One region of the Paraliobacillus sp. X-1268 genome, then DNA from elsewhere that is predicted to be linked to it. Evidence: riboswitches for the same ligand, from Rfam matches in the RefSeq annotation. Region 1 holds a riboswitch; each other region holds the start of a gene.
What was found. A riboswitch is a leader RNA that binds a small molecule or an ion and turns the genes downstream of it on or off. The one in region 1 is predicted to bind cyclic di-GMP.
Positions count from the first base shown of each region.

Region 2: linked by a shared signal. The riboswitch ahead of D2K62_RS00300 (methyl-accepting chemotaxis protein) and the one ahead of D2K62_RS04785 (pectate lyase family protein) in region 1 are both predicted to bind cyclic di-GMP.
Region 3: linked by a shared signal. The riboswitch ahead of D2K62_RS09095 (competence type IV pilus major pilin ComGC) and the one ahead of D2K62_RS04785 (pectate lyase family protein) in region 1 are both predicted to bind cyclic di-GMP.
Region 4: linked by a shared signal. The riboswitch ahead of D2K62_RS11650 (hypothetical protein) and the one ahead of D2K62_RS04785 (pectate lyase family protein) in region 1 are both predicted to bind cyclic di-GMP.

Region 1 covers NZ_QJSK01000002.1:21,065-29,410, forward strand. Annotated here, with positions in the region: gene D2K62_RS04770 (C45 family autoproteolytic acyltransferase/hydrolase) at 1-55, shown strand, start outside; gene D2K62_RS04775 (MFS transporter) at 134-1,357, opposite strand; gene D2K62_RS04780 (ArsR/SmtB family transcription factor) at 1,370-2,419, opposite strand; cyclic di-GMP riboswitch class I at 2,604-2,692, shown strand; gene D2K62_RS04785 (pectate lyase family protein) at 2,949-5,030, shown strand; gene D2K62_RS04790 (hypothetical protein) at 5,319-5,660, opposite strand; gene D2K62_RS04795 (glycine betaine ABC transporter substrate-binding protein) at 5,818-6,774, shown strand; gene D2K62_RS04800 (DoxX family protein) at 6,913-7,422, opposite strand; gene D2K62_RS04805 (hypothetical protein) at 7,733-8,346, shown strand, end outside.
Region 2 covers NZ_QJSK01000001.1:52,619-60,964, forward strand. Annotated here, with positions in the region: gene D2K62_RS00285 (aldo/keto reductase) at 1-423, shown strand, start outside; gene D2K62_RS00290 (methyl-accepting chemotaxis protein) at 618-2,654, shown strand; gene D2K62_RS00295 (MBL fold metallo-hydrolase) at 2,711-3,535, opposite strand; cyclic di-GMP riboswitch class I at 3,950-4,038, shown strand; gene D2K62_RS00300 (methyl-accepting chemotaxis protein) at 4,111-5,754, shown strand; gene D2K62_RS00305 (DUF5634 family protein) at 5,819-6,160, opposite strand; gene D2K62_RS00310 (EAL domain-containing protein) at 6,224-8,346, opposite strand, start outside.
Region 3 covers NZ_QJSK01000005.1:110,157-118,502, forward strand. Annotated here, with positions in the region: gene D2K62_RS09080 (GspE/PulE family protein) at 1-744, shown strand, start outside; gene D2K62_RS09085 (type IV pilus twitching motility protein PilT) at 755-1,795, shown strand; gene D2K62_RS09090 (type II secretion system F family protein) at 1,829-3,031, shown strand; cyclic di-GMP riboswitch class II at 3,085-3,165, shown strand; gene D2K62_RS09095 (competence type IV pilus major pilin ComGC) at 3,220-3,561, shown strand; gene D2K62_RS09100 (prepilin peptidase) at 3,643-4,398, shown strand; gene pilM (type IV pilus biogenesis protein PilM) at 4,412-5,353, shown strand; gene D2K62_RS09110 (PilN domain-containing protein) at 5,394-5,921, shown strand; gene pilO (type 4a pilus biogenesis protein PilO) at 5,923-6,552, shown strand; gene D2K62_RS09120 (SPOR domain-containing protein) at 6,704-7,636, shown strand; partial or broken gene radC (RadC family protein) at 7,823-8,296, shown strand.
Region 4 covers NZ_QJSK01000009.1:63,944-72,289, reverse strand. Annotated here, with positions in the region: gene D2K62_RS11670 (undecaprenyldiphospho-muramoylpentapeptide beta-N-acetylglucosaminyltransferase) at 1-871, opposite strand, end outside; gene D2K62_RS11665 (hypothetical protein) at 976-1,473, opposite strand; gene D2K62_RS11660 (sirohydrochlorin chelatase) at 1,584-2,324, opposite strand; gene D2K62_RS11655 (ketoacyl-ACP synthase III) at 2,361-3,341, opposite strand; gene D2K62_RS11650 (hypothetical protein) at 3,382-3,726, opposite strand; cyclic di-GMP riboswitch class I at 3,818-3,902, opposite strand; gene D2K62_RS11645 (carbon starvation CstA family protein) at 4,004-5,440, opposite strand; gene D2K62_RS11640 (phospholipase D-like domain-containing protein) at 5,629-6,183, shown strand; gene D2K62_RS11635 (GNAT family N-acetyltransferase) at 6,243-6,800, opposite strand; gene yhbH (sporulation protein YhbH) at 6,938-8,092, opposite strand; gene odhB (2-oxoglutarate dehydrogenase complex dihydrolipoyllysine-residue succinyltransferase) at 8,226-8,346, opposite strand, start outside.

The DNA.
Region 1 (8,346 bases):
TGGGATATCAACTCTTCCTAAAAGTATGGAAGGAACAATTAATCAAGTAATGTAAAATAAGAGCCCTATAAAACATCTAAAAGGATTACGTAGAGGAGAATTAGTGTATAGCTCTCTTCTAAAAACAATTTATTTAGTTATATTTCAATGATTGATGTAGGTAAAATAATGAAGCGAAAGTTGATACAACGCCTCCTAATACTATCGTAAAATTTGTTCCAAATTCATTAGCTAATAGACCAGCTATAAACGCTGCTAAAGGCATAAGAATCCATGCCATAAATCGACTCGTAGCTTGGACACGTCCTAATAAATGATCGGGAGTTAGTGTCTGTCTTATTGTAACAATACAAGGGTTCATCAATGAGGCAGCAAAAGTGCCTAAAGCATTGAATACAATTAGCAGAAAATAGCTAGATGCTACGCCAAATAAAATAATCGAAAACCCACCGATAAAAGAAGCAAAAAATAAGATGCGCCTGTATGTGAAACGTTCACTTAATAAATTAGTAACTAATGCACCGGTTATCGCTCCGATTCCTCCAATCGATATGAGTATACCAGTCTGTTCTACTGTTAAATTAATTGTATCAGTTAAATGAAATACCATCATGGTTAAAAATAAGGTTGTACCAAAGATTGAAATTAGCATTGCTAGATTTGTATAAAGTATTGGCTTTGTTTGAATAACAAATTGGAAACCTTCTTTAATATCTAGCCAGAATGAACTTTTCTTATCATGCTTTTGAGGCTCTTGTTTTAAATTGATACTTAGAATCGCAAAAAATGCTACAAGAAAACTAAAGCTATTTATTAAAAGCGCATACCCGGGGTTGTAAAAACTAATAATCAATCCACCTAGACCTGGCGCAACTAATACAGCAGTATTAAATAAACCTGTATTTATAGAATTGATAGCTTGCAGGTCCTCTTTACGTACTAACCTTGGGATGGAAGCAAATTGAGCAATATTATATACTTGACTTAGTATCCCAATAAGAAAAGCCGCGCTATTTAAGAACCAAATTTCTAATAAGTCGAAAATAAATAGTACCCCAATTAAACCAACAATTATACATCTTGCCAGATCACATAGTAATAACAAATGTTTTCTATTATAACGATCTGCTAATATCCCGGTAAGTGGTTGAAATAAAATTGGTAAACGCTCAAGTGCCGCTACCAACCCCATGCTCAATGGAGAACCTGTTATAGCCAAAACCATAAGAGGAATAGCGATCAAATAAATTTGGTCACCACAAAAAGATATGACATTTCCACCAATAAAACGAAAAGCAGAGTGATTTTTCTTAAATTCAGATACTTCGTTAACACTTCTTTTTAATGATTCTGCCATCTCTTGTTCCCCTTATCTTGGATTTAGATATTGTTCCATCTCTTTTGGTAATGATTTTAGTGCATTTTGCTTCAAACAATACACTCCATTCACTATCTCTACTAATCTAGCTGACCTAAGGATTTTGAGATGATGATGAACCGTAGATTTTGCTATGTCTAGTTCATTTGTGATGTCTTGTAATGTTAAGGTATTTTCATATAATAGTTTGATCATACGGAGTCTAACCTCATCACCTAGAGCTTTATATCTCAGAACTAGAAAGTTATTAGGGATATGCGGTTTATTAGGAAATATACTTTCATTTGCTATCGGATAGTAGAAAACTTTTGTTCCTTCTATATCTGCTTCAATATTCCAAGGTCGATAAACATATTGTGGAATTAGCAAGACTCTACCGATACTTGGCTCTGGTAAATAGATAATCCCACCAGTTGCCCATTCTACCAACGCTTCAGGAGACATCCGCTTAGACATGTGAATTTTTGATTCTAAATCCGTTTTTAGATAGGTAGTAACCTCTTCTGGTTTTTCATTTTTAATAACCTGTTCGAACCAGCCTTTCATAACAGCAATGAGATGCTCCTTTAAATAAGCAGCATTTACATCGCAAATAAATTCGATATAAGTAGGAAAAAAAGGGTTGTCTTTTGTTAACGTCATTAATTCGGTTGCTGCGACGTGTTGTCCGATTGCCGCCCTTAGCCTTATTTCGTCATATTTCTGGCCGATGAAAGGTAGACAAATATACTTTAAATCTGTTTCAGATAGCTCTGAAATGTATGAAATGAAATGCTTGATTTCAGTAAATTCTTCTTGGTGAAGCAGCTGTAATAAAGACTTCCAAGTGTTTTTCTCTTCCACGGTGGCTAGGTGATCTAATAAGTCATCCGAGATAGAGCTTTTTACTTGTTTCCAATATTCTTGAGGCCTTTCTAAAGTCTTAATTAAAGGACTGTTTGTCACAGCAGCAATCCCTAATGCACATTCCCAAAGTAACGAATATTCGAGTTGAACTTCATAGGTCTCTCTTTTTCTACTTGTGGTATTTAAAATATCCATTAAAGCACCTCTTTTTCTAATATAATTTAATTCTAAATTATTAGAACATTAAATTCAACATATTTAAAATTTTAAATTCAAATATTACAGAATAAAAGAATAATTCCAGTAAAAACAGTACTATCTAATTATTTACTTATTATAGAAAAAATTGTTAAAATTAATAATGCCAAGAAAAACATAATATTATATTTGGCAAACCTATTGAAAAATAGGGACGCAAAGCTACGAATCTAAGGTAAAGTAATTTTCTATGATCGTCGGGTTGCACATATTAATGACTATAGTTATTTAATCAAATGACTTGTGTTGTTTTTGTAATGCAACTTAATGACAAGAAGTCGTTAGTTTTTTTGCTCTGTCGAGACGGTTTTGAAAATTGCACTTACTATGAAATGAGAACTTAGGTTTTCGTTTAAGGAGGTGAATGAACAAGATCAACTTATTAAGGCAGAAGTTAAGCCATATGAAAATAGAGTCATGGTGGTAAGGTCAGGGTATGAAAATTTAAAACATTGGAGGGATTTTAATGAAGAATGTAATCACAAAGGTATTTACGCGTTTTTTATTGTATTCTTTTATACTATCTTTGGTGACGGTCGGATTCGCAAATCAGACAGTAAGTGCTGCAAGTCTTTCTATATCTAACAGTGGGGCTTGGTTTGAAACTGCATATGTAGAGTGGTCACCTATAAGTAATGCAGAAGGATATAATGTATATATTAAACCTGCAAGCGCTCCAGATTCTCAATATCAACAAATTGACAATGATTTAATTCGTAACTACGCTTCTTATTGGAGAGCTGACGCCGTAGGTCTTGCAGCTGGAGATTATGTAATGAAAGTGGACGGTTTACTTAAAGATGGCTCTAGTGTAAGCGATTACACAAATACACTTTCCGTAAAGGAACATGACAGATCTGGATTTGCCTTTGCAGGGAACTCACAATATGGCACAGCTTCAGGAGCTTATAATGAGGATGGGACACTTAGGGAAGGAGCTCAAGTTATTTATGTAACATCTGAGACTGCAACAACAGTTAAGCAAGAAGTAATAATCAATAGCTCAGGTGATAAGGAAACGGGAGTTGGTATAGGAGAAATTTTATCATTAAGAAAAAAGGGATATGATAAAACACCACTTGCAATCCGGTTTATTGGCAAAATTACTGATGACAACATGAGTGGACAACTTAATAGTAATGGTTACCTTGAAGTGAAAGGTAATACAAGTTATTCAGAAATGAATATTACTTTAGAAGGTATCGGAGAAGATACGTATGCCTATGGATGGGGAATACTAGCGAGATATACTGGTAATCTAGAAATTAGAAACTTAGGCATGGCTTTATTCCCTGACGATGCAATTTCACTTGATACAGATAATGTGAATGTTTGGGTCCATCATAATGATCTATTCTATGGAACTGCAGGATCAGATTCTGACCAGTCAAAAGGTGATGGTTCAACAGACCTTAAGAAAGGTTCAACAAATATTACAATTTCCCACAATCATTACTGGGATTCAGGAAAATCTTCTCTAGTCGGGTTGAGTGAATCATCAGAGTTCTTTGTAACCTTTCACCATAACTGGTTTGACCATTCAGACTCTCGCCATCCACGTATAAGAGTGGCATCTGTACATGTGTATAATAACTTTTTTGATGGAATCTCGAAATATGGAATTGGGGTGACAACAGGTGGTTCGGCGTTTGTAGAATCCAATTATTTTAGAAATGCAAAATATCCTATGATGAGTTCCTTACAGGGTACTGATACGTTAGGGAGTGGTACATTCTCTGATGAAGATGGAGGAATGATTAAAGCATACAATAATACAATTGTTGATGCTACAAGTTTAATTTACGCAAATTCAAATGAAGGAACAGCTTCAGCTAATACAAGTTCATTTGACGCATACCTAGCATCGTCTAGAAACGAAACGGTACCAAGCACATACAAAACACTAGTAGGGGGAACAACTTATAATAACTTTGATACTAGTATAGATATGGGCGTAAATGTATCGGCTATTGATGAAGTAAGTGCTGTAGAACAAATTGTTAAAGAAGAATCTGGTCGCCTAAATAACGGAGACTTCACATGGGAGTTTAATGATGCAGTTGATGATAAATCATATAAACTTAACTCAGAACTTATGACAAAAATAAAAAATTATACAACAAGCCTTATATCTGTAGGAGGGAATTCAATAGAAATGCCTACAGACCCAACTCCAACAGACCCAACAGATCCCAACCCAACGGAGCCAGTAACTGGAGAGTATTCTCATAATTTCACGACTGATGGAAAGGATAGCGATTTCTTTACGATCGAAGGAAATCTATCATCAAGTAAAGGAACAGTAGAATATAGCGGCTTAACACTAACGCAGAGTCTAAAAATTGAGAGTTCAACAAGGATTGCGTTTACAACTTCAGAAGAGTCAACATTAACTTTAGTGTTTAATACTGGAGATGATGCAGAAATCAAGATAGATGGAATAATTCATCAAATGAGAGATGGAATTGTCATAGTATCACTTAAGTCGGGCGATCATGTTATTACGAAAGATGACGTGGCAAATCTGTATTACATGGACCTACGCTAAAAGTCTACTTATATAAAAAGTTGTCAACTGATATGGTTGGCAACTTTTTTGTCATTAAAAATTAATTAGCGTTAAAAACAGTACAAAAATAAAAATGGTGTAAAAGTCTGTTCCTCTTCTCAATTTATCCCTCATGCATTTTTAAATTAAGATGGAAAGTCCTCAGCATAGTTAAAGTACATATACAGAAGAGAGACACATCTAGCATAGTAAGCTAGTTGTGTCTCTTTTCTTAAAGCCTTTCACAGCTACTTGATTGAAAAGTCAAGCTAGTAAAGTCGCTTAAAGTTATTCTTTTGGATCGTCCTTTTTATCGATTGGAATGAAATCAAATATTTCCTGTGTTTCAAAACTATCGATTAGTCTGTTGAGCCAATCAAAATAACCAAGCCAATTTTGAAGGTTGTTAATGTCATTTTGAGCATGCTCAAAAACTTCTTTAGAAGAATCTGAGTTAGTAAGTAGTTCCTGTAATTCAGTGATCGTTTTTTCGATCGCCGTAGTATTCATCGTAACGGCTGGTCGCCACTTAATATATAAATCTTTCCTCACACCTTTTATCCAAGACTTTTCAACCATATTTAAATCAAGTAAGCTTCTCACCGCAAGACTCATACTTGCTTTCCTCATTCCTAGCTCTTCTTTCATCTCATCAAGTGTAAGGGCTTTATCTGAGAAAAAAAGTAAGCAGTATAACCTTCCAATTGAGTGGGGATATAATGTAGGAAGTCTTAGCAATAAATTAACGAATTTATTTTTTGTAAAGTTTATTTTTATTCTTAATTATTTGAAAATTATAATAATTTTTAACGAAAAGATAAGGTTAAAAGAAAGAACAAATTTAAAGTGGAAAAAACTAGGGATTATTGCGGGTGTATCATTATCTCTTGTAGCTGCAGGTTGCGGACCAGAAAGTTCAGATAACGGTGAAAATGAGACTACAACAAATGTTGGTGAGGAAGTAGATTACACTCTTACAGGCATTGAACCTGGTGCTGGAATTACGCAACAAGCCGATAATGCTTTAACTGAATATGAAAATCTTTCTGGTTGGGAGCATGAAGTATCTTCAACGGCATCTATGTTAACAGCATTAGATAGCGCTATTGAAAATGAGGAGCCAATTGTTGTTGTTGGATGGACACCTCACTACATGTTTTCACAATATGACATAAAGATATTAGAAGATCCAAACGGTGTTTTTGGTGACGTAGAACATATAGCAACAATAGTAAGAGAAGGTCTGGAAGATGATATGCCAGATGCTTATGCCATCCTTGATAGCTTCCACTGGGAACCAGAAGACATTGAAGAGGTCATGCTTGCTGCCCTGGATATAGAATTTGAAGAAGCAGCCCAACAGTGGATAGATGAAAACGAGGATACGGTTAATTCATGGACAGAAGGTACAGAGCCAGTAGATGGTACTCCAATTGAGTTAGCATTAACTCCTTGGGATTCGGAACGTGCTTCCGCCAATGTTGTTAAACTAGTATTAGAACAACAAGGTTATGATGTTACACTTACCCCTGTTGATCCTTCTGTAATGTTTCAAGCAATTGCAACAGGTGATGCTGATGCTTCTGTTGCTCCATGGTTGCCTGCAACTCATGCTTCCTTCTATGAAGAATATGAAGGTGAGTTTGTAGACCTAGGAGAAAACTTAACAGGTGCTAGGAATGGTCTAGTTGTTCCTGCATATATGGACATTGATTCTATTGAAGACCTTGAACCAGCAGAGTAATTACATTTAATAGTTGAATACCATACGAAACTAAAATACCTCCCTTAATTTTAAGGGAGGCATTTGCAATGTCAGAGGAATTTAAAAGAAAAAAGCAAAAAATACATGGATCAACTTGATCCATGCATTTTATAGGTGTTATACTTCAGCGGTTTTACTTGAACGCGTTTGTTTTTGATTAATTAAGCCTTTTAGATAAGGGATTGCATAACGATCTAACCCAAATTTCCCAGCGTTTGCTCCAGCAACAAGAACGAAGATACCTAGAAGGATCATTTGCCCGTTAGTGCTTACTGTGCCACTGAATAAGAATGAGAAGTTCATTATCAGACCCATTAGTACGGCGAAGTTAGTGAATAACCCAAGAATCAGCGCTACCCCAACTAGTACCTCACCCCACATAACTAAGAATGAGAATATCTCTGCATTTGGTAAAGCAACGTTTTCTAAAAATGCTGCCCACCAGCCTTGTACAGTTGGATTTTCACCTGTAGAGTTTGCAATAGCACCTTGTATGAATCCACTAGCATCAAAACCACCGCCGGTAATTTTACCCCATCCACCTGTAATCCAAGAATAACCAATATAAACTCTAATAATTGCTAATACACCACTAATGATATTATTTCTTCTTAAAAGTTCCAACATGATAACCACTCCTAAATTAGTTTTTTTGTTCAACAATTCACATAATGTGATTCAAGATATCTTGTTTGTTTTCTATATTTGTATATTAACATGTTTAAAAAGTATGTAAAATAGTTTTGTTCAATACTTCACAATTAGTTAACAAAATTTTGACAAGTCCGTGAACACTTATTTTATCTATTGACAATCGAGGCTTTGATCATTTAAAAAAGCGTTTTTCCTTTGGAATGATCGATACAATGGACGCGTCACCGACTCACCCCTGTATGCATAGGCTATAGCACAGTTAAACTTTAAGGGGGGAAAGCAAGTGGAATTAACTATTTCCCATTGGATATATGGTTTGTTTACATTATTAATAATTATTACAATGATTTTTCGAAAAGGTGTTGTACTTCCTACAATACTTGGAACGTTTTTGGTCGCATGGATCTATCAAGGAAGTATTGTTGACGGTTTTACTGCGACATTCAATGCGAACCTTGTGGCGGCTAAAGAGTTATTTAATATCTTTCTTATTATTACATTTATGGTTGCTTTGTTGCATTCATTGAAGGATTTAGGTGTAGACATCCGTATGATTAAACCAATTGAAAAATTCATGATTAATGGCCATGTTGCATTTTTTGTTTTAATAGGCGTTACCTATGTTATTTCATTGTTTTTCTGGCCTACACCAGCAGTTCCACTTATATGCGCATTATTAGTTCCAGCTGCAGTTCGTTCGGGATTGCCAGTTATGGTAGCGGCAATGGCTGTTGCTCTTGCGGGGCAAGGTATGGCGTTATCATCAGACTACATTATTCAAGTTGCACCAGGGCTGTCAGCTAAAGCAGCAGGTGTTGAAACATCTAGTTTAGTAGACCAAGCGTTAATTTTATCGTTTATTACCGGGGGAATAGCGATAGTTCTAGCTTATTTCTT
Region 2 (8,346 bases), on a different contig from region 1:
ATCATTAATCAACTTCAGCTAAGTATCATGCACACACCAATGATAGATGCTAGTTTAAATGTTAATATGCAACATGATAAAGCGATTGATCGAGAGAACAGTGTTTTGGAGTATTGTCGTTTACATGATATAACTGTACAAGCTTGGTCACCATTCCAATATGGCATGATCAAAGGTGTATTTGTTGGTAATAAAGATTTTCCAGAAGTGAATGGTAAAATACAAGAGATAGCAGAAAAAAAAGGGGTAACTGATTCAGCGATTGCGATTGCTTGGATTTTACGTCACCCGGCAAAAATTCAACCGGTTGTTGGAACGATGAATCCGAAACGACTAGCGGATATTGAAAAAGCTTCACATATTACTTTAACAAGAGAAGAATGGTATGAGATATATCGTTCTGCAGGAAATGTGTTACCTTAAATATTAATAGAACTCACTACCAACTAGTTTTGGTAGTGTTTTTTTTTACTCGTATAAAATTATATTTCACAAAAACGTCACCTATAGATGCTGTATTCTATAGTATACTTTGGTTAGTTTTTCTAACAAAAATTAGAAGATTACCTTCTATTTAGTTAGTTAACAAATACATAGAGGCAGAAGGACTGGATTGCATGATTAGAAAATGGAAAGAGAAATTTTTAAATAGGGGTATTAGGAGTACATTAATTATTTATTTTAGTATGGTTGCTTTAGTTCCAATAATAGTGGTAGGTTTGCTTTCTTATAATCAAGCAGCAACATCGCTAGAAAATGAAGTTGGTAATAAAGTAAAAGACTATGCACTAGTTAATATGGAGAAATTAGATCGTACAATGTATGAAAGAATAAGGGACGTGCAAATCATGGCAAACTCAGATACTGTTCTGAATGCTATGGATGATAGTGTAGAAACGGAGGATTATTTAGATCAACAATTGGAGACGTTAGGTTATTATGCTTCGTTATCTATAATTAATTTAGACGGAACTGTCATTAGTCAATCTAGTAACGGTAATTCCGTATCATTAGAAACTAATACGACTGAATGGAATGAAGTGGTTGAGAATGGATTATCTATCTCAGAAGTAGTCTATGATGATGCGTTAGATAGCCACGTTTTAGAAATTAATGTACGAATAGATAATAATACAGAGGATAGAGTATTGCAAGCTAAGTTCAATGTTGAGCATATTTGGGATGATGTTAATAGTATTTCAAGTGATAATGTTGTGGTTGAATTAGTAAATCAAGATGGTGAAAAAGTTGCTGATACAATTTCTAGCGCAAGTACTGATGTTGATGCAGAGATAACAGAACTTGATCAGTCATCTCAACTATTCACTGAACTAAATGTTTCTACACCTGGTGAATCAGGTTTTATCAAAGCAAAAAACAGTTCAGGTAATGATGCAATTATAGGGTATGTCAAAAGTGCTGGATATAAAGATTTTAAAGGATTTAATTGGTCGCTAATTGTTAGTGAGCCAACAGAAAACGCATTACAATCCATTGAAAAAGTAGGCGCTGTTATTTTACTAATTGGTAGTATCACACTTGTTACTGCTATTGTATTGTCAATATTTATCGCAAGGAATATTGCTGATCCACTTATTGGGTTACGTAATCAAGCATTAATCATTGCTAAAGGAAACTTAACTCAAAAGGTAGAAATGAAAGGTAGGGGAGAAGTTCGACAACTTTCTGAAGCGATGAACCAAATGATTGCTAATTTAAGAGAAACAATTGAGCACACTAGTGATGCTTCCGATCGAATTGATCAGCAAAGTAATGCATTACAAAAGATTAGTAATACTATACAAATAGGTAGTCAACAATTGACTTCTACCATGCAGGAGTTAGCTAGCGGAGCAGAAGAACAAGCTACTTCTGCAACAGATATAGCATCATCAGAACAACATTTAGATAAGCAAATTGGTAAAGTAAAACATGAATCAGTATTATTGGAAAAGTCTTCGATAAGTGTTTGGAACATTTCGAATGAAGGAACAGATCAGATGAATGATTCCATTACACAAATCGAAGTAATTAATAATGAAGTGAGAAATGCAGTGAGTAAAGTTCAAGGTTTAGAAAAACAATCACAGGCTGTGTCTGACTTGACTGTTGTAATTAACAATATTACAGAACAGACAAATTTATTAGCACTGAATGCAGCAATTGAAGCAGCAAGAGCAGGTGAAGCTGGGAAAGGCTTCTCTGTAGTAGCAGATGAAATTAGAAAGTTAGCAGAACAAGTTAGTTTATCTGCAGTAGATATAGCTGAGGTAATCAATCAAATGCAACAAGAATCTAAATCGCTAGCTGTTTCTCTGGATGGAGCTCATAAGCAAGTAAACAAAGGTGTTACTCAAATAAAGCAATCTGCAACATACTTTTCAACTATAAAAAATGAAGTCACTCAAATGAATCAACGTATTGCAACTGTTACAACTAACCTAAAAAGAATCGAAGATAACAGTAAGGAAATGAATGTTGGTATTATCCAAATTGCTTCTGTTTCGGAAGAAAATGCAGCAAATATAGAAGAAACCTCTGGATCGATAGAACAACAAAAAGAAGCAGTAGATTTCTTATTAGAACAAGCAGAGGTATTAAAGACATTATCAAATAAGTTAAATCTGAGAGTGAAAAAATTTCAAATTGAATAAGTGAAAGCTAATGATACGCTCTCTAATGAACGTACATTAGCTTTTCGTTTTATTGTCTAGTTCCTTTTGTGTTTTGGGATTGCAATATCATAAAAATCAGCTGTTAATTTTTCAAACCCTTCACTTAATTCTTTATCTTTCATAGGTAATCCATGTCCAGTTAAAAGTAATTTTGGTTTTAATTTGGCAAGTGTTTGAACTGATCTTTCTGCATCATCCCAGTCATGTGTAAAATATGCAGGAGGTCCATATAGTTTAATGATTGGTAGAAGTACCGCCAAACTTGATTCGGGATTTTCAGTTGTAACCGCATCGCCTGCAATTAAAATTTTGTCACTTTCTCGGAAAAGGGAGATATGTCCTGGTGTGTGTCCAGGTGTATGAATATAATGCCAGTCATCAAGGAAGGGAAGTTTTCCATCAGCTGACAATGTCTTAGCTAAATGTTTTAAATTGACTGCATCTGTAGGAAACACTGGTGATAATAAAGAAAGTAAGCCGCCACCAACAGTTGGATCAGCTGGTGGATACTCACATGTGCCATCAACAAAAGGTAATTCCTCAGGATGTACATAAATAGATACATCCCAATGCTTTGCTAACTTTTTTGCAGATCCTACATGATCAAAATGAGCATGTGTCAAAATAATAGCTTTTGGTGGAGTGTCATTAAAGCGTTTTTTTGCAGCTGAAATTATTCGCCCATGATAATGAGCAATTCCTGTATCAATAAGTACCCAATTTTTTTCTGATGGATTACCAAGCATGTATACATTGGATACTAAAGTACGATAAACTGCAATATCTTCGGTTATTTCTTCTGCAATTGCATGATCCATGTTTGTTTCTAGATGGGTTGATATATCCGTATGCTTTTCCATAAATATATAGCTACTCCTTTTTTGATTAGTTTGTAAAATAATATTGTAATTATGCATTTCACGCGACTTTCTTGGATTTTATTAGCTTAGCTGCTTTCTAAAAGTTTGTTGTTTAAGACCAAATCACTATAAATTGCGACGTAAGGAAATGATAAATTAGATGGTGAATTTGTACGTTTAAGCGCTACAGAACTATAAAGAGTAGAACAAATTTTTTATAAAGTTACATCGTATTTTCTATCTTTATTGTAATGAAACAATTTTTTCAAAAAGACTCGATATTCGAATGAAATATGGCACGATACAAAGATAAAAGTCTTGACAACATAAGAATAAAGTCGTAGTATAAAATAACTATTATAAAGAAGTAATAATTACTTTATCAAATGGGGTGAAAGCAAATCGTATTATTTAATTATAAAAAGGCAAATTGTTTGAAAGAACAGGACGCAAAGCTAAGGGTCTAACGTATTTGTTTATACTAGGATAGCCTAGCTACCAAATAATATTACTATTTGGCCATTCTAATTGAGAATAGTTTTATTTTTGTGAAATTACAAGGGGGACACACCAAGATGAAAAACAAACTAGAATCCTTTTTTAACAAAAGCTTACAAAGGCAAATTTTAATACCATTTATTACATTATTAATAGTAGTAGGCATAGTAATCAGTTTCGTTAGTTATACATATAGTGTTTCGATCACAACAAATGAATTAAGTGAAAGTGTCAAACAACAGGCTAATATACTTAGTGGTGCAGCAACAGCTGGAGCAAGTGAAACAGCAATAATAGATATAGCAGATAATACAAAAATTGGTGAAACAGGATATTTTGCCGTTATTAGTAATGGCGAATTTATTGCCCATCCAGATGAAACGATGACGGGTGTAGATATTACACATGAAGAGTATTATGAAAAGATTATCGCTACTAATGCTAGATCTGGTACAGTGGAATATATGTATGAAGGTCAAGAAAAAATATTAGGTTTTTCTGTTAATGAAACAAAAGATTGGATAATCATAGGAACAGTTTATATAGATGAATTAGAGGACAAAGCAACGCCAATTCTTTTACCCATTGCTACTGCACTAATTCTCTCTATTATTATTGCTATTATTGTATCTTTATTTGTATCTAAACAAATCACAAAGCCGATACGTTCCTTACAAAGTAATATGAAGGAAGTAGAAAATGGCGATTTATCTATAACTTTAATACAGAAAAGAACAGATGAAATTGGTCAACTTTCCATTTCTGCAAATGAAATGAAAGAAAAATTACGAACTATGTTAAACAGTGTTTCAGAAGCAGCGCAAGCTATTACATCTAATAGTCATGTGCTTTCCCTTTCAACAAATGAAGTAAAAGCTGCTTCAGAACAAATCGCAGTTACCATGCAGGAAATTGCATCAGGATCAGATACGCAAGCAACACATGCTAGTAATTTATCCATATCTATGCGAGAATTTACGGAGAAAATTGAGCAAGCAAACGAAAAGAGTATCCACATAAAAGACGCTTCAAACGCGGTCCGTAATTTAAGTGGAGAGGGAAGTTCATTGATGCTTCAATCTGTTAAACAAATGGAAAATGTTGATTCAATTGTTAATCAAGCAGTAGTTAAGGTGCAAGGATTAGATGTGAAATCAAAAGAGGTAACAAAACTAGTGTCAGTTATTAAAGACATAGCTGAGCAAACAAACCTTCTTGCTTTAAATGCTGCGATTGAAGCAGCACGTGCTGGAGAAGCAGGAAAAGGTTTTGCAGTAGTAGCTGATGAAGTTAGAAAATTAGCAGAACAAGTTTCTGGTTCAGTTATAAGTATTACAGAAATAGTTAATATGATCCAAACAGAAACTTCAGACGTGACGAACACATTGGAAAATGGTTATCAAGAGGTAAAGCAGGGTAGTGAGCAAGTTAAGAAAACGGGACAAACATTTGAACAAATTAATCAAGCCTTAGTAGATATGTCTAATCAAATTACAATAGTAAATGATAATTTACTACAAGTAACAAATACAAGTAAAGAAATGAATAGTGCCACAGAAGAAATAGCAGCTGTTGCAGAGCAATCAGCTGCAGGGGTCGAACAAACTTCTGCTTCAGCTCAAGAAACAAGCAGTGCAATGGAAGAGATGGCTAATCATACAGAAGACTTAACAAATGTCGCAAAAAATTTAGCGAATCAAGTCAATAAGTATAAACTATAAACGTAAATAAAAAACACCTTCGAAAAATGACGCGATATTGTGTTCATAAACGAAGGTGTTTTTATTAAATAGCTTGGTTAATACTATTATCCTTACCAGATTGATCTAGTGCATCTAAGCAATTATCCAAATGATCAAAACCTCTGAAGGAAGGTCCCTTATAATTTTCAGATTGTAAAGTCCAAATTGGTGTTAGTGGTATTAAAGCTTCTTCAGAATAACTCATAAAAGGTAAATAAACATAATAGTTTCTAGTGTTTACAGTAATTTTATAACCTATATACAAGGAGTCTGCTTGACCTTTGGCTAGATATGTTGTCATACTATCAAAATGATATTTATTAGATAATTGTGGTATGGAAAGCTCAAGATTTTCAATTAATTGATTGCGCATACATATTTTCATTAAGACCGCCTCCGAATAAGTTTATTACTAGGATGGCGATTTTTGTTAAAGTTTAAACATATTTTAGTCAATATTTTTAAAAAAGTAGGTAATTGGGTTATCTGTGTAGAAGTCTGTATCTGGAATCGGCTTGTTATTTTTCGAGTAAATAGTCAACTGATTAATTACTTTCGCTAGATGATCCTTATTTGCTTCAGAAAAGTCATCAAAAGCAACACCGTAATAAAAAATATCTTGTCCAATTTCACTTTTCCAAACGAAAGATCCAATGATTTCAAAATCAAATCCTAATAGTGAAAAAGTATAAACAATTTTCATGTTTGATTGAACTGGTAATTTTAAATCAGACATTAGCTTTAAGCCACCTAAACTAATATTTTCAATTAATATGTTTGCCGTGCCTACATCTACTTTACGATTATTAATTTCAAGAATAGATAGTCCACCTTGTAAATATCCAGGGAAGGATAATCGATAATATTTTCTTCTTTCTACTTTAGGTTTTGTCACTTTAGTTGACTTTGGAATTGGAAGAAAACTTTTCTTAATCAATTCTTCAAATCTGTTACTTGGTACAGCTTCGGAAAAAAGATAACCTTGTATAAGGTGACACTCTTTTTGTTTTAGAAATTGAAGTTGTTCAAAATTCTCTACACCCTCAACAATGACTCTCATATCTAATGATTTTGCGAGATATAATATGCTACTAACTATTGCAGCATCCTTTTTATTATCATCCAATATATTTAAGATAAAAACGCGATCGATCTTTAATTCATCAGCAGGAAAATCGCGTAAGTATTGTAAAGATGCATAGCCAGTTCCGAAGTCGTCAATTGCAATTGATATACCTAATGCACGTAGTTGTGAAAGTGTATGCTGTACTTTGTTTTCATTTTTTAAATATGTACTTTCTGTTATTTCAAATGTTAGAAAGTGTGCAGAAATATCATATTTTTCTAATTGCTCCTTGATAAATGAAATTAATCCTGGTTTTAAAAATCGATTAGGAGATATATTTATAGAAATAGGTCGTAATATATAATCTTGATCTTTCCATATTTTTAATTGTTCGATCACTTTTGTGATTACCCAATCCCCTATATCGTTCATCAGATAGTTCTCTTCAGCTAATGGAATAAATTCAGATGGAGACACTAAACCCCATTCCTTATGGTTCCATCTTAATAAAGCTTCAGCGGATTCAATTAATCCAGTGAAGGCATTTACTTGTGGTTGATAATAGACTTCAAATTCTTCATTAGTAATCGCTTTTCTTAAATCTCGTTCAAGCATGTATTTTTTAAAAGATGAAATATTATTGGATGGTGAGTAAAATTTATAGGTATTTCCTCCATTATTTTTTGCTTCTTTTAATGCAATGTGTGAACTTTCTAAAATTTTTAATTCTGTATCACCATTATCTGGATAAAAGCTAATACCTACACTTGTTGTAATATTTAACTGATAATCAAATATATTGATTTCCTCTTCAATTGTTCGCAAGAGTTTATCAGCTAAATTACTTGCTGTATCTATTTGCAATGTTTCAGTATCAATTATAATAAAGTCATTGCTTACTAATCTAGCAACATAACTAGTAGAAGATAAAGTCTTTGTTAGCTTGCTAGCAATATTTTGTAAAACTTTATTGCCAATTTGATAGCCTAAAGAGTCATTTATGTGAGAGAGACGATCTAAGTCCAAATAAAAGAGGGTGAATTGTTTTTTCTTCTGAATTAACTCAGCAATTTTCTCAGATATGCTACGTTGATTTGGTAGATTAGTTAGAACATCGTGTGATGCATAATAAACTAATTCCTCATGCATTACCATTTCTGAAGTTATATCAACTATAACTCCAAATAGAGCTATTAATTTATTGTCACTATTAAAGGATGGAATTGTTTGGTCAAAAACCCATTTAGTTTCTCCATCATGTGTGATAATTCGATAACGATGTTTAATTGACTTCCCAGCCAATAGCTCCTTTTGGCGATTGAAAACTTGTTCGCGATCATTAGGATGAATAATTGTATGCCAAATAGTTTCGTCAGCATATATATCATCTAATGACAAATTGAAAATTTCCTCGGCACCTTTTGAAATGAAACTAAGTTTATTTGAAGGATAATCTTTCATCCAAATCCCAGAGCTTAGATGGTCGAAAATTTGTTTAAACCGAT
Region 3 (8,346 bases), on a different contig from region 1:
GGATTAATTTTATTAACAGGTCCAACAGGTTCTGGTAAAACAACGACACTTTATGGATCAATCAATGAATTGAATCAGGAAGATGTTAATATCGTCACAATAGAAGACCCGGTTGAATATCAATTGGAAGGTATTAATCAAGTTCAAGTAAATAGTGCGGTAGGTCTTACTTTTGCAAAAGGGTTACGCTCAATTTTACGTCAAGATCCAAATATAATAATGGTTGGGGAAATTCGTGACCGTGAAACTGCTGAAATAGCTATACGTTCAGCACTAACGGGGCACTTAGTTTTTAGTACATTACACACAAACAGTGCGATTGCAGCGATTCCTCGTCTATTTGATATGGATGTTGAGCCTTATCTTGTCGTTTCTGCTTTATCAGCTGTTATGGCTCAACGTTTAGTTAAAAAGGTTTGCGTTGATTGTAAACAATCACGATCCGTAACTAAAATGGAAAAAGAAATTTTTAGCCGTCATAATATAGATTTAACGGAAGTGGTCGAAGGTGTTGGTTGTGATAGTTGTAGATCAACAGGTTACCGTGGTAGATCAGCAATTCATGAGCTTTTAGTAATCGATGATAAAGTCAAAAAAATGATGATGAATCAGTCTGATATGACAGATATTAAAGAATATGTAAAGCAAAATGGCATGCGATTTCTGTTAGTAGATGGTCTAATAAAAGTACAGCAGGGTATTACCACATTTGATGAAGTATTACGCGTGGCAACGGAAGAGTAGGTGAGCAAACATGGAAAATAGACTAGAGGAATTATTAACTACAGCATTTCATAAAAAAGCATCAGATGTTCATTTAACTGTTGGTTCACAACCAATTTTTCGTGTGGACGGTCGGTTACAACTTCATGGACAGGATAAATTAGAGCCAACGGATACAGAACAAATGGCTAAATCGATTCTAACTGAAGAGATGTGGTCTAAATTAATAGAAGAAAGAGAACTAGATTTATCACATGGAATTGCGGGTGTATCACGTTTTCGAATGAACATTTTCTTTCAGCGAAATTGTATCTCATTAGCTATTCGAACGATTCCAACTACGATTCCATCTATTGAAGATTTAGATTTACCTAACGTATTGAAAGAAATAGCAGGGTTACCACAAGGGTTAGTATTGGTAACAGGTCCAACTGGAAGTGGAAAAAGTACTTCTTTAGCAGCAATGATTGATTATATGAACAAAACAATGAACCGACATATTATTACGTTAGAGGATCCAATCGAATATCTGTATCAGCATAACAAATGCATTATCGATCAAAGAGAAGTAGGTTTCGATACGAGTAGTTTTCAAAAAGGGTTACGTGCGTGTTTGCGTCAAGATCCAGATGTGATACTAGTTGGTGAGATGCGCGACTTAGAAACAATTTCTACAGCAATAACTGCTGCAGAAACGGGACATTTAGTTCTAGGAACACTGCACACAACTGATGCGTCCTCAACGATGGATCGAATTATTGATGTTTTTCCTGCCCACCAAAAGAGTCAAATAAGAATTCAACTTGCTAATGTGTTAGAGGCCATTGTATCGCAGCGCTTGTTTCCTTTGGCAAAAGGATTTGGACGAGCAGCAGCAACTGAAATTTTAATTAACACACCTGCAGTAAAAAACTTAATTCGATCAGAAAAAATGCATCAGATTCCTAACACCATGCAAACGTCTAAAGAGTATGGTATGCATACCATGACGATGGATATAAAACGGATGATACAACAAGGAATTATAACGCAAAAACATGCATCTCCGTATTTAAAAGATATGACTTTTTAGTTCAAGTTATGATGGGGGAAGAGGTGGAATTTTATGAACTATTATGCGTATAAAGCGAAATCTGTCGATGGCAAGATAAAAAAAGGGAAAATTAGTAGCGAGAATGAAAAAGAAGCGATCAAACAATTAAAGTCTCAAGGACTAATTTTATTTGAGATAAATGAATTGAACTCATTTTTATACAAAGATATTTATATAGGTAATCCAATAAAGAATAAGGATTTTGTTATTTTTCTCCGTCAATTTTCGACGTTAATAGATGCCGGTATAACATTAGTAGAAACAACTTCTATTCTAGAAGATCAAACACAAAGTAAACCACTAAAAAAAGCACTACAACAAATTCAAAACGATCTAGAAGAAGGAATTGGCCTATCTGATGCATTAGCAGAATTTCCTCGTCTTTTCCCTGAATTATTAATCAGTATGATCCATGCTGGAGAAATTAGTGGTAATTTAGATGAAATCCTTGATAGAATGGCTACTTATTATGAGAAACAATACCAGTTAAAACAAAAGATCATAACTGCATTAACCTATCCTGTTGTGGTTGGTATTGTTGCCGTATTTATCACTATTTTTTTACTTGCATTTATTGTACCGATTTTCACGGACATGTTCCTATCTTTTGACCAAGAAATACCACCATATACAGCAGCGATATTAAATATTAGCGATATGGTTCAGTCTTATTGGTGGATTATGATGATACTAATATTAGTATTAGGTGTGACGATTAGATTATTAAATCGACGCCCAAACATTTCTTATTTATTTGATGTCATAAAACTTCGAATTCCAATATTCGGTATGTTTATTCAAAAATCTTTACTCGCTAGAATGACGCAAACATTAAGTTCTTTGTTAAATAGTTCTGTACCAATCTTACAAGCTGTTACGATAACGGAACGGGTTATAGATAATAAAGTAATTAAACAAGTTTTGCGTGAAAGTAGAGATTCCCTTGAAAAGGGAGAGTCACTAGCCACGCCTATGGAAAAACATTGGGTTTTCCCTAAATTAATTACACAAATGATTGTTGTAGGCGAACGAACAGGTTCAATTGATGCGATGTTGAAAAAAGTTTCTGACTTTTATGAACAAGAATTAGATGAATCATCGGAAAAGTTAAAGTCATTAATTGAACCGATAATGATTCTGTTTTTAGCTGTAATCGTAGGCGCAATTGTTTTAGCGATCGTTATACCTATGTTTAGCTTGTTTGAAAATATCTAAAAGTGTAGACAGGTTATAAAAATGTAGTATAATAGAACTATTAGTATAAAACGAATAGTAGAAGCAATGAAGGTTTATCTGTATCTGGGCACTTGGATAAATTTGAGCTAGTAGTGCAACCGACTGACACCATCTTTATGCTGTGAGTCTTTTTTTATAAGAGAAATTAAATGAGGAGGAATAATAAAATGTTAACTAGAATGAGGAAAATGTTACGCAATGAGAAAGGTTTTACATTAGTAGAGCTTTTAGCAGTTATTGTTATTTTAGGTATTATTGTAGCAATTGCTGTTCCTGCAATTGGGAATATAACTGAAGATGCTAGAAGTAATGCTGCTGAGGCACAAGAGGAACTAATCCTTGATGCTGCAAGACTAGCAGATGTAGAGGGTAATTTTACGAGTAGCAGTACTACAGTACAGGATTTGATTGATGATGGCTATTTAGAAGATGGAGATTATGTCAAAACAAGAGTGATATATAAAGATGGTGGGACATACAGTTTTACTAAACCAACTACAACACCATAATCAGGTTAATGAAAATTAATTTTCAATATAAAAGATCCCTTCCCAAAGGGGTCTTTTATACATAATTAGGAGATAAAAAATATGGAAGTCTATTATATCGTTATCTTTTTTATTTTTGGAAGTGTATTTGGTTCATTCTATAATGTTGTTGGTTTGCGTGTACCGAATAATAATTTCTTAGAATCTGAACGTTCTTATTGCCCTCGTTGTGATAAAACATTGCATTGGTATGAGCTGATTCCGATATTTTCTTATCTGTTTCAAACTGGTAAATGCAGAAACTGTAAAGAAAAGATTTCCCCTCTTTATCCTACAATAGAATTATCTACAGCTTTCCTTTTCAGTTTTAGCTATTATTTTTTTGGGTTTCAATTAGAGCTAGTAATGGCACTAATACTCACTTCTTTATGTGTGATTATCGTTGTTTCTGACATCACTTATATGCTAATACCTAACAAAGTTTTATTGTTTTTCCTACCGTTTTTAATTATTTTACGCTTTATTGATCCGTTAGAACCGTGGTGGTCTTCAATTGCTGGTGCAGCAGTCGGATTTATATTATTAACGCTGATCATTCTTGTTAGTAAAGGTGGTATGGGTGCGGGTGATATGAAGTTATTCACTATACTAGGAATTGTGTTAGGATATAAAGGAATTCTACTAACTTTTTTTCTAGCAACTATTTTCGGGACAATTATCACATTGCTATTACTGGCTACTAGAAGAATCAATCGTAAAAGTCCGGTGCCATTTGGACCCTCTATTTGCATCGCTGCGTTAACTACTTATTTTTTTGGTAGTCAAATAATCAATTGGTACATTACATTATTTTTTTAAAGGATGAACACAAATGAGTTTATTTAACAAAGATAGAATAAACATCGCTATAAATGATACGATGATTCGATATCTTGTTTCCACTAAAAAAAACGTTACAGCTAATAAAGACTATGGGGAAATACCATTGGAACATGGCATTGTTGAGGATGGGAAAATCATAGATCAACAAAGGTTAACAACTATCATTAAAAATGTTGTTAAAGATAAAAAATGGAGGAATAAGCACCTCGCATTTTGCGTTCCAGATGCTTTTGTTACGATGAGAGAAGAATCAGTACCTAAACAATTAACTAAAGATGAAGTGAAAAAATATATTGAATTAGAATTAGAAGGTAGTATTCGACTGCCTTTTCAAAATCCAGTTATAGATTTTGAGGTTATTGCAGAAGAAGAACAAACCAATAAAATTCTTTTATTTGCATATCCAAAAGAACGGTTAAATGCTTACTTAGAAGTGTTTGAACGAGCAAATGTAAAACTGATGGTAGCTGACTTGTCTTTTCTATCGGTATATCGGACTTATTATAATTTGGATCTTGCTAACAAAGAAGAGCATTTACTTATGATTCAGTGGTCTAAAACGGACTTAGTGCTCACCGTCTTTCATGATCAAAAACCAATCTTCAATCGCCATATTCATTTGAATAGTAATGATATGATTTTTACTAATAATCTAGTTGAAGATTCGATGCATTCAATTGAAGATATGTGGAGAGAGCTGATTGATGATCAGTTAATAACGATAGAACGTTTTATGGATTTCTATCAATATTCTATTATGTCAGGTGAGGCCCAAGTTTCTCATTTATTATTAATCGGTGATTTTCCAGCGCAGTCGTTAATAAATGAATCACTGGCATCTCGTTTCAATTTGCCAATTAAAACTATAGCATTTCCTAGTGACTTACCACCAGAATATGCTACTGTATATGGATTAACACAAAGAAAGTGAAGAGAAGACTATTTAAACTTCATAGTAAGGGGATCACCTTATGATAGAAATAAATTTTGTTGAAAAAAAGAAGATAAATACCGCCCTATATTTGCTACTTGCTATATTTATGGTCAGTTTACTTATTATTAGTATTAGTTTCTTCATTCTCCATACAAGTTTGGAGAATAAATATGTTTCTCTACAACAAGAAAGAATAGATAAATCTGAAATTATAGCAGAAATTAATACACTTAACATGGTCGAACAACAAAAACAGACATTGAAAGCACAAATTGAGCAATTAGAAACTGCTGTTTATCCTTCTTTATTTTTATTAGACGATATCCAAGCTGATTTGCCAAACGATACGTTTATTGAAAACTATTCATTTACTATCACGAATGGTGTAACAGTAGGTATTCATTTAAATGCATTATCAGAAGCTGCCAACTTTAGTCAAAATATTAATGGGTCGACATATGCAGAGAATGTAAATTTAATAAATTTAGAAAAAATAGATGATTACTATGTTGCAACATTTAATTTTGGTATTAATGCAGATTATTTAGTGGAAGAGGCTGATTAAAATGATATTTAAATGGTCACGTATCTACTCATTGCTATCGATTGGTGTAGTTTTACTAGTTATTATAATTGCCTTTTTTTCTTATTATCAATTTATTTATCCTAGTCAACAAGAAGTAAGGTACTTAGAAGGTGAACTTGCAGAACAGGATCAATTGATCGAAGATGCGGATTTAAGTAAACAAGAACTTGAAGATGAAATTGTTAATTCATTGGATTTACAAAAGCAAATCCCAATAGATAAAGCAATTAATCAACTAATTTTGATTGTTGAAGAAATAGAGAAGAAAACGAACAGTACTATAACATTATTGACGAATAGTGAAGATCAAGTAGCTAGTGATCAAGATGGAGAAGCTACATCTGAACTTACTAAAATAAATTATCAAATGGAAGTATTAGCACCAAATTATGATGAGATGAATCAGTTTTTAACAGATTTAACTAACATGGATCGCATAGTGGAAATTAATAATATTGAATTTGTTCAAGTAGAAGAAGGAAGTATTGAACTCTCCGTCGGTTTAACTACCTTTTACAATCCAACGCTAACAGCACTTCAAACAGAAACACCAACATTCGAATATGATGAAGAACAAGAAGCAGAACAACAACAAGAGGACCAAGATTAATGGTCCTCTTGTTTTTTTGATTACAAAGAAATTACGAATAATTTGCTAGTTTATGTTGGTAATTGCTATCGCGTACTGACAAAACTCGTCTACTTTTTCATTTGGATTATGATAGAGTGAACCAAACGTAATAGGAAACGAGGTAATTAGGGTGGATAACAATAACAAAATCACTGTAAAAATAAATAATAAAAAACAGAATAAGCAAGATAGTAAAAATGATAGTCGGGATTATTTATCTGATAGACCAACATGGTTTGAGGAAGCGGCTAGTTTGGATAAAGAGGAGATCGAAGAGGTGGATGTTTTTGAAAAAAACAGTCATTTAACTGATGATTCTTCGTCTGAAAAGATTAAGAGTAAAAAGAATAATAATTCGGTTGTGAAAGCCTTTATATTTACTGCATGTGGTGCGATTGGGATCAGTGTTATATTAGGATTTATTATTTTAAAGATGTTTGTTGAAATAGATGACCAAGATAATCTTGCGACGAATGATAGAATTTCTTCTGAAGCTACTTCGACAAATACGGGAGCTGAAACGGAAGTTGTTGATGGAGAAAGTATAACGTTAGAAGCATTACAAGCTTATGTTGTTCAGGTGGGTGTATTCTCAACGAAGGAAAAGGCAACTGAATGGCAAGATAAAATAGCAGCTTCTGGGTATAATGCAATGGTCTGGAACGAAGGAGATCAACTTCGATTATTTGTCGGGATTACTCCAACAGAAGAAGGAGCAAAAGCCATTGCAAGTGATATGGAGGCAAAAGGGTTGGAGGCATATGCACGCGCATGGTCAACAACAGAACGTAACGCAGCTTTTAATCCTCAAGTAATAGAATGGTTACAAACTTTCCCAACTCTATGGACGGATACAGTTCAGGCGGTTAATCAAGATTCAGATGCTGAACAAGTTGAGGTATGGACAAATTGGTTGGAAGCAGCTCCAGAAGGATTACCAGAGAGTGTTACGGCATGGAAAGATTCGATTCAAAAAATTGCTACCATGATTACTGAAGGGGAAAGTAGAGAAAATAAACAATTACAATTATTGGAAGTATGGCAACTTTATCAAAATATTTAAAAAAACGTTAGAACATAATAAAAAGTAATTCTTAATATGGTTAAACTGTATAATGCTTGTTTTTATCTAACCAAATTTATATCTTTAACATATAAAGAAAGCCCTGAATTTGAGAAATGCAGATTTGTTTTCTATTCATTGACTCGGTACTATTAATTGTATAAAAAAACATATTGAGGTGAATAGATGACTAGTATACATGTAACGATGAAAGATGTACCCAAACAAGATCGGCCTCGAGAGAGATTGATTGAATTAGGAGCAAGCCATGTCTCTAACCAAGAGTTACTTGCGATATTATTAGGTACTGGTACAAGAGAAGAATCTGTTCAGGATCTAGCTCAACGTGTGCTAATGCACTTTGAAGGAATAAATTTATTGCGGGAGTCAACATTTGAAGAATTAACTGCGATTAAAGGTATAGGTATGGTGAAAGCTGTGCTGATCTTAGCGGCTATTGAACTGGGTAAACGTATGAATCAATTAAAGCCGCAAGAAAGGTATGTTATTCGGAGTCCTGAAGATGGCGCTAATTTTGTGATGGAGGAAATGCGCCTATTAAACCAGGAGCATTTTGTTTGTTTATTTTTAAATACTAAGAACCAAATTATTCACAGGCAGACCGTATTTATTGGGAGCCTTAACGCCTCAATAGTACATCTATGCTGTTTAAGTGTTGATATGAAAGGCTTTTGGTGGGGTTTATTTGT
Region 4 (8,346 bases), on a different contig from region 1:
GATCACCACGACTTACTCGACGAGATAATGGTATTAAAAGCATCGGTTTTCGCAATGCTAAAAATTCAAAAATCGCATTGGCGCCAGCTCGTGATAAAACAAAATCAGTAGCAGCAAATAGGTCACTTAATTGTTCGTGGACATATTCAAACTGTTTATACCCTGAAACACTTATAGTGTGATCAACATTATCCTTTCCACAAATGTGAATAATCTCAAATTCTGAGGTTAGTGTCGTTAATTCAGCTCTTACAGTTTGGTTGATTTGCTGCGCTCCCGCACTACCTCCCATAATTAGTAGTGTAGGTTTTATACCTTGTAGTCCAGCATATGCTAATCCCTTTTGTTTGCTTCCCTGCAAAAGCTCTGGTCTCACAACTGCTCCAATCCATTCAGCTTTTTTCTCAGGTAAATGTTGCATCGTTTCAGGAAAGGTTGCAAGAATTTTTTTAGCAAACGGCATTGCCAGTTTGTTCGCCAATCCAGGGGTAATATCTGATTCATGTATCACAGCTGGCACACGTCTCATTCGAGCTGCTATTAAGACCGGTACAGAAACAAATCCACCTTTAGAAAAAATAACTTGTGGCTTTACTTTTCTTAAAATTCGATACGCTTGCTCTATACCTATTAATACTTTAAATGGATCTTTAAAGTTTTCCATAGACATATATCTACGTAACTTTCCTGTTGAAATTGGGTGATATGTAACACCTTCTAATTTCCCAATTAGCTCACGCTCAATTCCCGTTTTCGATCCAATATAATCAACTTTCCAACCTTGTTCTAAAAAGGTAGGAATAATTGCAATGTTCACCATAACATGACCAGCTGTTCCGCCACCAGTAAATACAATAGACTTTTTACTCATTAATAAAATCCTCTCTTTTTTCACAGTGCTCTATACGGATTTTATCATAAAAGGAACGCAAATATGTATGAAACAATTACTATTAGAAAAAAGAACTGATATTTTTATGATTGAAATGATTCTGCCACTCTTACTAATTCACTTTTTGTTATTTTATTGGAAACTTCTTCTTTTTTAACAATACCAGAACGGTAAACTAATTTATACGATATACCTGCTTTACTCCAATGAAGTGTTTTTGCGAAGTTATTATCAATGTAAGAGCCGCTTATTTCTCCTTCCAATTTAATCGGATCCCCGTCAATAAGATTCTTAAATTCTCCCTCAACTGCTTGAAACGTTAAAAGATCATTTTCTTGGGAATAAAAACTAATATCTACAGCCTCTTGATTTGTATCATTAACTACATACTGATCTGAAATAATAAAATCCACTTGAATAGGGACGAATTCCGGTGTTTCAGGATTGAATGAAAGTCCCTCTAAAGCTTTTTCTACTTCCGAATTTTCATAAGCATAATAACCTTCAGGAATCGCTACCTGTTGTTTACAACCAATCAGTGTAAAAAAACTTATCATACACAAGAAAACATATTTTTTCATTAATTTTCGTCCCTCCTTCTATTTTTTCAACAAAAAACATGTTATTTATTAGACGTAGAAATCGTTCGATCCGTTTCAGTTTATATAAAAAAAACAGAACTAATATCCATTTATCGGATAATTGTTCTGTTATAATTAGTTTTGATATTTGCATAAATATCCTGATCAAACGTAATAGGATCTACATAAATAACTTCTGTCTGTTCTTGATTCCCCTGAACATATGATGCTGTTTGTTTTATCTTTTCAGGGAAAAACCCTATTGAAAAAAAGTGTGGCACTAGATAAATAACCTCATAATCAGCTGCCAATAAACGTCTTAATTCAGATTCGAAATTTGGTTTGTTCGAATTCAAATAAGATTCGAAGACAGGTAATTCTAGCAATCTATTTTCTAATTCACGTGCAAAATAAGTAAATGTATTACTTGCTTCTAAATACCTACTACCGTGTGAAACAAGGAGAACTGCTTCTCTTTTTTGTTTACCCTTCAAACGCTTATTTACTATACGCTTTTGAGTATTTAAAATAAGTTGTTCCCTAGCACCTAATGGTTCCCCTAAATGGATAGGTATCTCGGGAAATGTGCGTTGTGCAATTTTCACTTCATTAGGAATATCCTTTATTACATGCACTCCAGGTAATAGAAAAATAGGCACAAGAATAATTTCTGTCGCACCTTGCTCCGAACATTTTGTAACACCTTCAATAATTGATGGCTCTGCTTCTAGAAAAGCAGTGATCTGGATTGGAGCATTGATGTATTGTTCCATCTGTTCCAATTCTAATTGAAATTGTTTATTCGTTTGATCATTTTTACTACCATGGCATATATAAAGAACTGCTCGCATACATAATTCACCTCTAACAACATTCTATCATTTAAACTAATATTTAAACAACATTGCGACAAGTTGAAAACCTGCACCTATCGTCCAAAAAACAACATAATCTCCACGTGTTACAACTCCAGTTTCTACTGCTTCATGTAAAGCAATAAATGGACTACTGGTACCTGTATAACCAAAGCGATCTCCAACATAAATCAATTGTTTCTGATCTAAAGCAAATTTATTTTGAATTTTCAAGATATTAGCTAAAGAGAATTGGGATAAGCAGTAGGCTTTTATGTCATTTGTTGTTAGATTGTTTCTTTCTAATAGTCTATCTAACATTCTATAAGTTGGTGGCATTGCCAAATCGGCATTAAAAGGAAGCCATTTAATATATTTATCTTCTTCACTGTTTATATTCGATAAGCCATTTCCAGGATACATAATTTTATCATGATTAACTGAATCAGTATGGTAGATAGCATCAATAAAACCAGAATCTTCTTTTGTTTTCTCCAACACTACAGCGGCAGCAGCGTCACCATAATTAGCATATGTAATCTCATCTTCTGGATTGCTAATAAGCGAATTATAGTCAGAGCCTACAACAAGTGTTTTATTTATTCGAGCATTTGCTTTCATATAATAAGACGCTTGTTCTACAGCAACTGTCATGCCAGCACAATTAGCATTAGAGTCAAATATTATCGTCTCACTATCTGCCTCAATTGCAGCATGTAAAAACATCGTATTAGTAGGAAAAGTAGTTTCTGGTACTTGCGTTGAAAATACAATCATATCGATATCCTTACCAGTGAGATTTAGCTTTTTTAATAATTTTCGTGCAACAGCGACTCCCATTGTCAATCCATTTTCTTCTGAATTATCAATCACATATCTCTTATCTCTACCCATATGTGTTAAAAATCTCTCTATATCTTTATCTCTCTCAGCAAAATGATTAATGAAATATGCATTATCCAGAATCTTATCCGGATGATAAACATCTACCCCTTTAATTCTAATGTTTTCCACTAACAATACCCACCTTTAAACCAATATCATTTAAATAGTTTTACGCAATCTCGACTACTTCAGAATTTGTTAAACCTGAATTTTTAGCAATTCGTTTCAACTGCATTTTTATTACAGGATTTTTCTTGATTGTGAAAAGAATCTTTTCGAATCCTGATTGGTTGTACATTTTAAATGAATTTTCTAAACTCGGCACCATATCTTTTGTCAGTATATTCATAGTGGTACAATCAACATCTAATGTATATTGATTAGTTGTAATAGCACCTATTTTTGTTTGATAATCTTTCACGAACTGCTCCACATCTGCAGGCTCAAACGAACCACTTACAATCATGTCTACTTTCTTATTTGTTTCATCAACCTTAATACTATACTTTTCCATTACACTTTCCCCCTGTTTTATACCATGTACGCAAAAAAGCCTACAAAAACATTTGTAGGCTCACAATCATTTTAATACGTGCTAAATGACTAAATGCAGCTCGACTATCTTTGCTCTAAAGCTTTAGATTCGTGGCTTTGCGTCCTCATTTTTCAATAAGTTTGCCAAAGTATATAGTTATAATTGCTTAAATATAATATCATAATATGTTCTAAATTAGTAGTTCTAATTTAAATAAATTAACTTTAAAAAGGCACCTTTAGAAGGTACCTTTTAGTTATGCTATGTTTAATTGTGCACTTCTTTTTTTAATTCTTTGATATTTAACTAATTGGATTATATACCACGCTACTACTAATAAAGTTAAAATAAAACCAATTGTTAAAGAAAGACTATAATCAAGTCCCAATCCTTCAGGAGCATAAAAAATGTATGTTGTCGATACACCAGTCATAAAAATAGCCGGTATTGCTGCTATCCAATGAAATTTATGACTTTCAACTAGATACATTGCAGCTGTCCAAAGCATTACTGTTGCAACCACTTGATTTGTCCAGCCAACATACCGCCATAAAAATGTATAATCAATGGTCGCTAGAAAGAATGCAGGAATAGAAACTGGAATTGCAATAAGTAGTACTTTAATTTTATTATTCATATCAAATATATTCGAAAGCATATCTGTTAAAATCATTCGTGATGATCGTAATGCAGTATCCCCAGTTGTTATTGGCAGAATAATTACACCGAATATCGCTAGAATCCCACCAGTAACTCCAAGTAATGACGTTGAAATTTCGTTAACAACACCTGACGGACCTCCAGCGGCTAATGCTTCTTGTAATCCAGTAGTTCCATTAAAGAAAGTCATCCCTGCAGCTGCCCAAATTAATGCAATAACTCCTTCAGTGATCATTGCTCCGTAAAAAATTCTACGCCCATCTGTTTCCTTTTTCATTGTACTCGCAATAATTGGACTTTGTGTCGAGTGAAAACCAGAAATTGCTCCACACGATATTGTAACCATTAATAAAGGCCAAATAGGTAAATCACCAGGATGCAAATTTTGCAATGTAATATTAGGGATTGGTTTTCCTGAAAACAGCAAGGCAATTCCAACAGAAGCTGCCATTATTAACAAGATCGCTCCTAGAATTGGGTAGATTCGTCCAATAACACGATTAATTGGCAATACAGTTGCTATAACAAAATAAGCAAAGATAATTACTAAGGAAACAAAAAAGCTTAATGGTGTAATTTGCGAAATCAATTGTGCAGGTCCAGCAGTGAATGCTGCTGCAACCAAAATCATTAAAACAAGTGAAATAACATTAATAAATGACTTGATATACTTTCCTAAATATCGGCCAACAAGCGTTGGAAATTGTGCCCCACCGTGACGTAAGGACATCATTCCTGAAAAATAATCGTGTACGCCCCCTGCAAATATACTACCTAACACAATCCAAAAGAATGCTACTGGCCCATACAGAGCGCCAGCAACCGCTCCGTATATTGGACCTAATCCCGCAATATTTAGCAATTGAATCAAGTTTCCCTTCCACCAACTCATTGGAATAAAGTCTAAATTATCACGCTTACTATATGCAGGTGTAACTGTTTCATCGTTTACTACAAAAACTTTCTCGACAAATTTAGAATAAAAAATATAACCAAGTATAAGTGCAAATAATGCAAGTAAAAATGTTACCATATCCATTTCCCCCTGTTAAAATCGTAAAGTATACATATAGTAACACTTTCTGACAAAAAGTAAATACAATATTCTGAAAAAACTATCTTTTAAATAAATATACTATTGGCAGTTAAGGGATTTTTAAGAAATGAATCTTATAATCGGTAATGTAGAGGATATCATCTCACCTAAGAAAGGAACATTTTATGAATAAAATTATTAGTGTCTTTTTGGCACTTTCCATCCTGTTAAATGTCTATTTCATCTTTGATAATAATACAAATGAAATAGATGCAACTGGAAGCAAAATCTCCTATTCTCTCAGTAATTTGGAGGGAGATCCCGAACAACAATTGCTAGATATCATTAACAATTCAACCGAAAGCCTTGATATAGCTATTTATAATCTTGATGATACAGTTATTTCAGAGGCTATACTTGAGGCAAATCAGCGTGGTGTAGCTATTCAGATAATAACAGATCAAGAGAAGATAACGAATGAAGATAGTGAGGAGATTTTTACCTCATTTTGGGAAGCTGGTATTCCAATCAAGATAAATACCGAAACTAAAATGCATTTAAAATTAACAATTGCAGATCAAACAACAGTAGTGGCTGGTTCATTTAATTATACAGACAACTCTAGTGAAGAAAATCAAGAACTTCTTTTTTCCATTGAAAATACTACATTAGCAACAGAATGGAATGATTTATTCCTTACTTTATGGGAAAGCGATGATTACACATATTGGACACCTTAAAAACTAGAAAAACGCTCAACACACTTGGAATTCTTCAAGTACGTTGAGCGTTTTTATTTTTAAACATGGATTTTTTCTATTTCTTCCGCCAAAAGTCCATAAATAACGTGGTCTACATAATGGTCATACAGCCATTCTGCTTGTCTTAATTCAGCTTCTACTTTAAAACCAAAACGTTCAGGAAGAGCTCTACTTTTTTTGTTATCAGTAGCGACGCTTATCTCAATTCTATTAAGTCCAAGTTCGTTAAATCCATAATCAATTATAGCCATAAAAGCCCTTGTCATAATACCTTTACCTTGAAAATCTTTACCTAACCAATAACCAATGTCACCCATTTTATCGTTTTTATTAAGAGTATTAAATCCAATTGTTCCTGCAATATCTCCCTTATAAATTATCGCAAAAGATTTTGGGTAGCCACCATTTTCTGCAAAAGCCTTTAATCTCGTTTTGATATTTTGAGTAGTATCTTCTATACTTTCAATATAGTCAAGCCATCCAAGCCATTCTCTTAGATAGTCTTTTGAGCTAATCGTTAAATTGTAAAATTCTTCAGCGTCACTTTCATTAAACATTCTCAATGAGACTTCTCCATCAATCCTATGTATTAACATTTTTCGCTCTCCCTTGTTTTCTTTTAAATTTATTTTAGCATATATATATAGGAAACTTATCTATTTATTATCAATCAATAAAAGACCAAATCAATGTTCGATTTGGTCTTTTAAATTGATATATTATTACAAATCTATTATGCATATACTTCCTTTTTATCATTTTTAAAGAAGTGTTGCATCGCATAATAAACATCTTCTTTTTTTCGCAAAATAAAATGATCAAGATTTGGTTGATCAAATTCTTTAAATACTTGCATTAATGTAGAATGACGCTGATATTGATTTACTTCCGCATAACCGAATAAACTTGCGTATGATAACAGTTCTTTTACCAACGCTACACAACGTCTGTTATCTGAGGTAAGGTTATCACCATCAGATAAATGAAAAGGATAAATATTATATTGCGCAGGATCATATTTTGATTCAATCAATTCTAATGCCTTTTTATAAGCTGATGAACAGATGGTTCCTCCACTTTCACCTCTAGAAAAAAACGCTTCTTCATCTACTACTTTCGCCTCCGTATGATGCGCTATAAATTCAATATCTACTGTTGCATAGTTAGTCCGTAGAAAACGTGTCATCCAAAAAAAGAAGCTACGTGCCATATATTTCTCAAATTGCCCCATACTTCCACTCGTATCCATCATTGCTAAGACAACTGCTTTAGATTGTGGTTTTTCAATTTCATTCCACGTTTTAAATCGTAAATCATCGGGATAAATTGGATGAAATACAGCACTTCCTTGCCTTGCATTTCGTTTGTAGGCTTCTAATAATGTACGTTTCTTATCAATATTACCTTCTAAACCTTTTTTCCGAATATCATTAAAGGTTACATCAGTTAGTACGATATTATCTTTCTCTTTTTCTTGTAAATTAGGTAACTCTAGTTGACTAAAAAAAGCTTCTTGTAACTCTTCCATAGATATTTCAGCCTCATAATAATCCGTTCCAGGTTGATCACCGGCTCCTTCACCTGTTCCATTACCTTGTTTAGGCTTTCCACCCTTTGCAACAGTGTCACCAACCTTACTTTCACCATCACCTTGCCCTGCTTGTTTATTTTTCTCCTGACTGTAGCGGATTTTATATTCATCTAATGAACGAATTGGAATTCGAATAATATTTTTCCCTCTAGACATAACAATACTTTCTTCACTTACGAGGTCGGGGAGCTTCTGCTTAAGAACATCTTTAATCTTATCTTGATGACGCTTTTGATCATCATATCCCTTGCGATGAAGTGACCAGTCATCTTCTGAAATCAAGAAACTTTTAGACATGTGTAAATCCCCTCCTTATTGTGTGTGTTTCCTTATTATATGCAGTAGATATTGTTTTGATTAAGATTTTAGAAAAATCAATTAATTTAATTAACATAAAAATAAAGAGTCACATCTAATGTGACTCTTGAAATTAACTTTCTAATAAAAGATCATATGGTGTTTCAAGTAATTGTTTTACATACATCAGAAATTGAACAGCATCTTTTCCATCAATAATACGATGGTCATATGAAAGTGCAACATACATCATT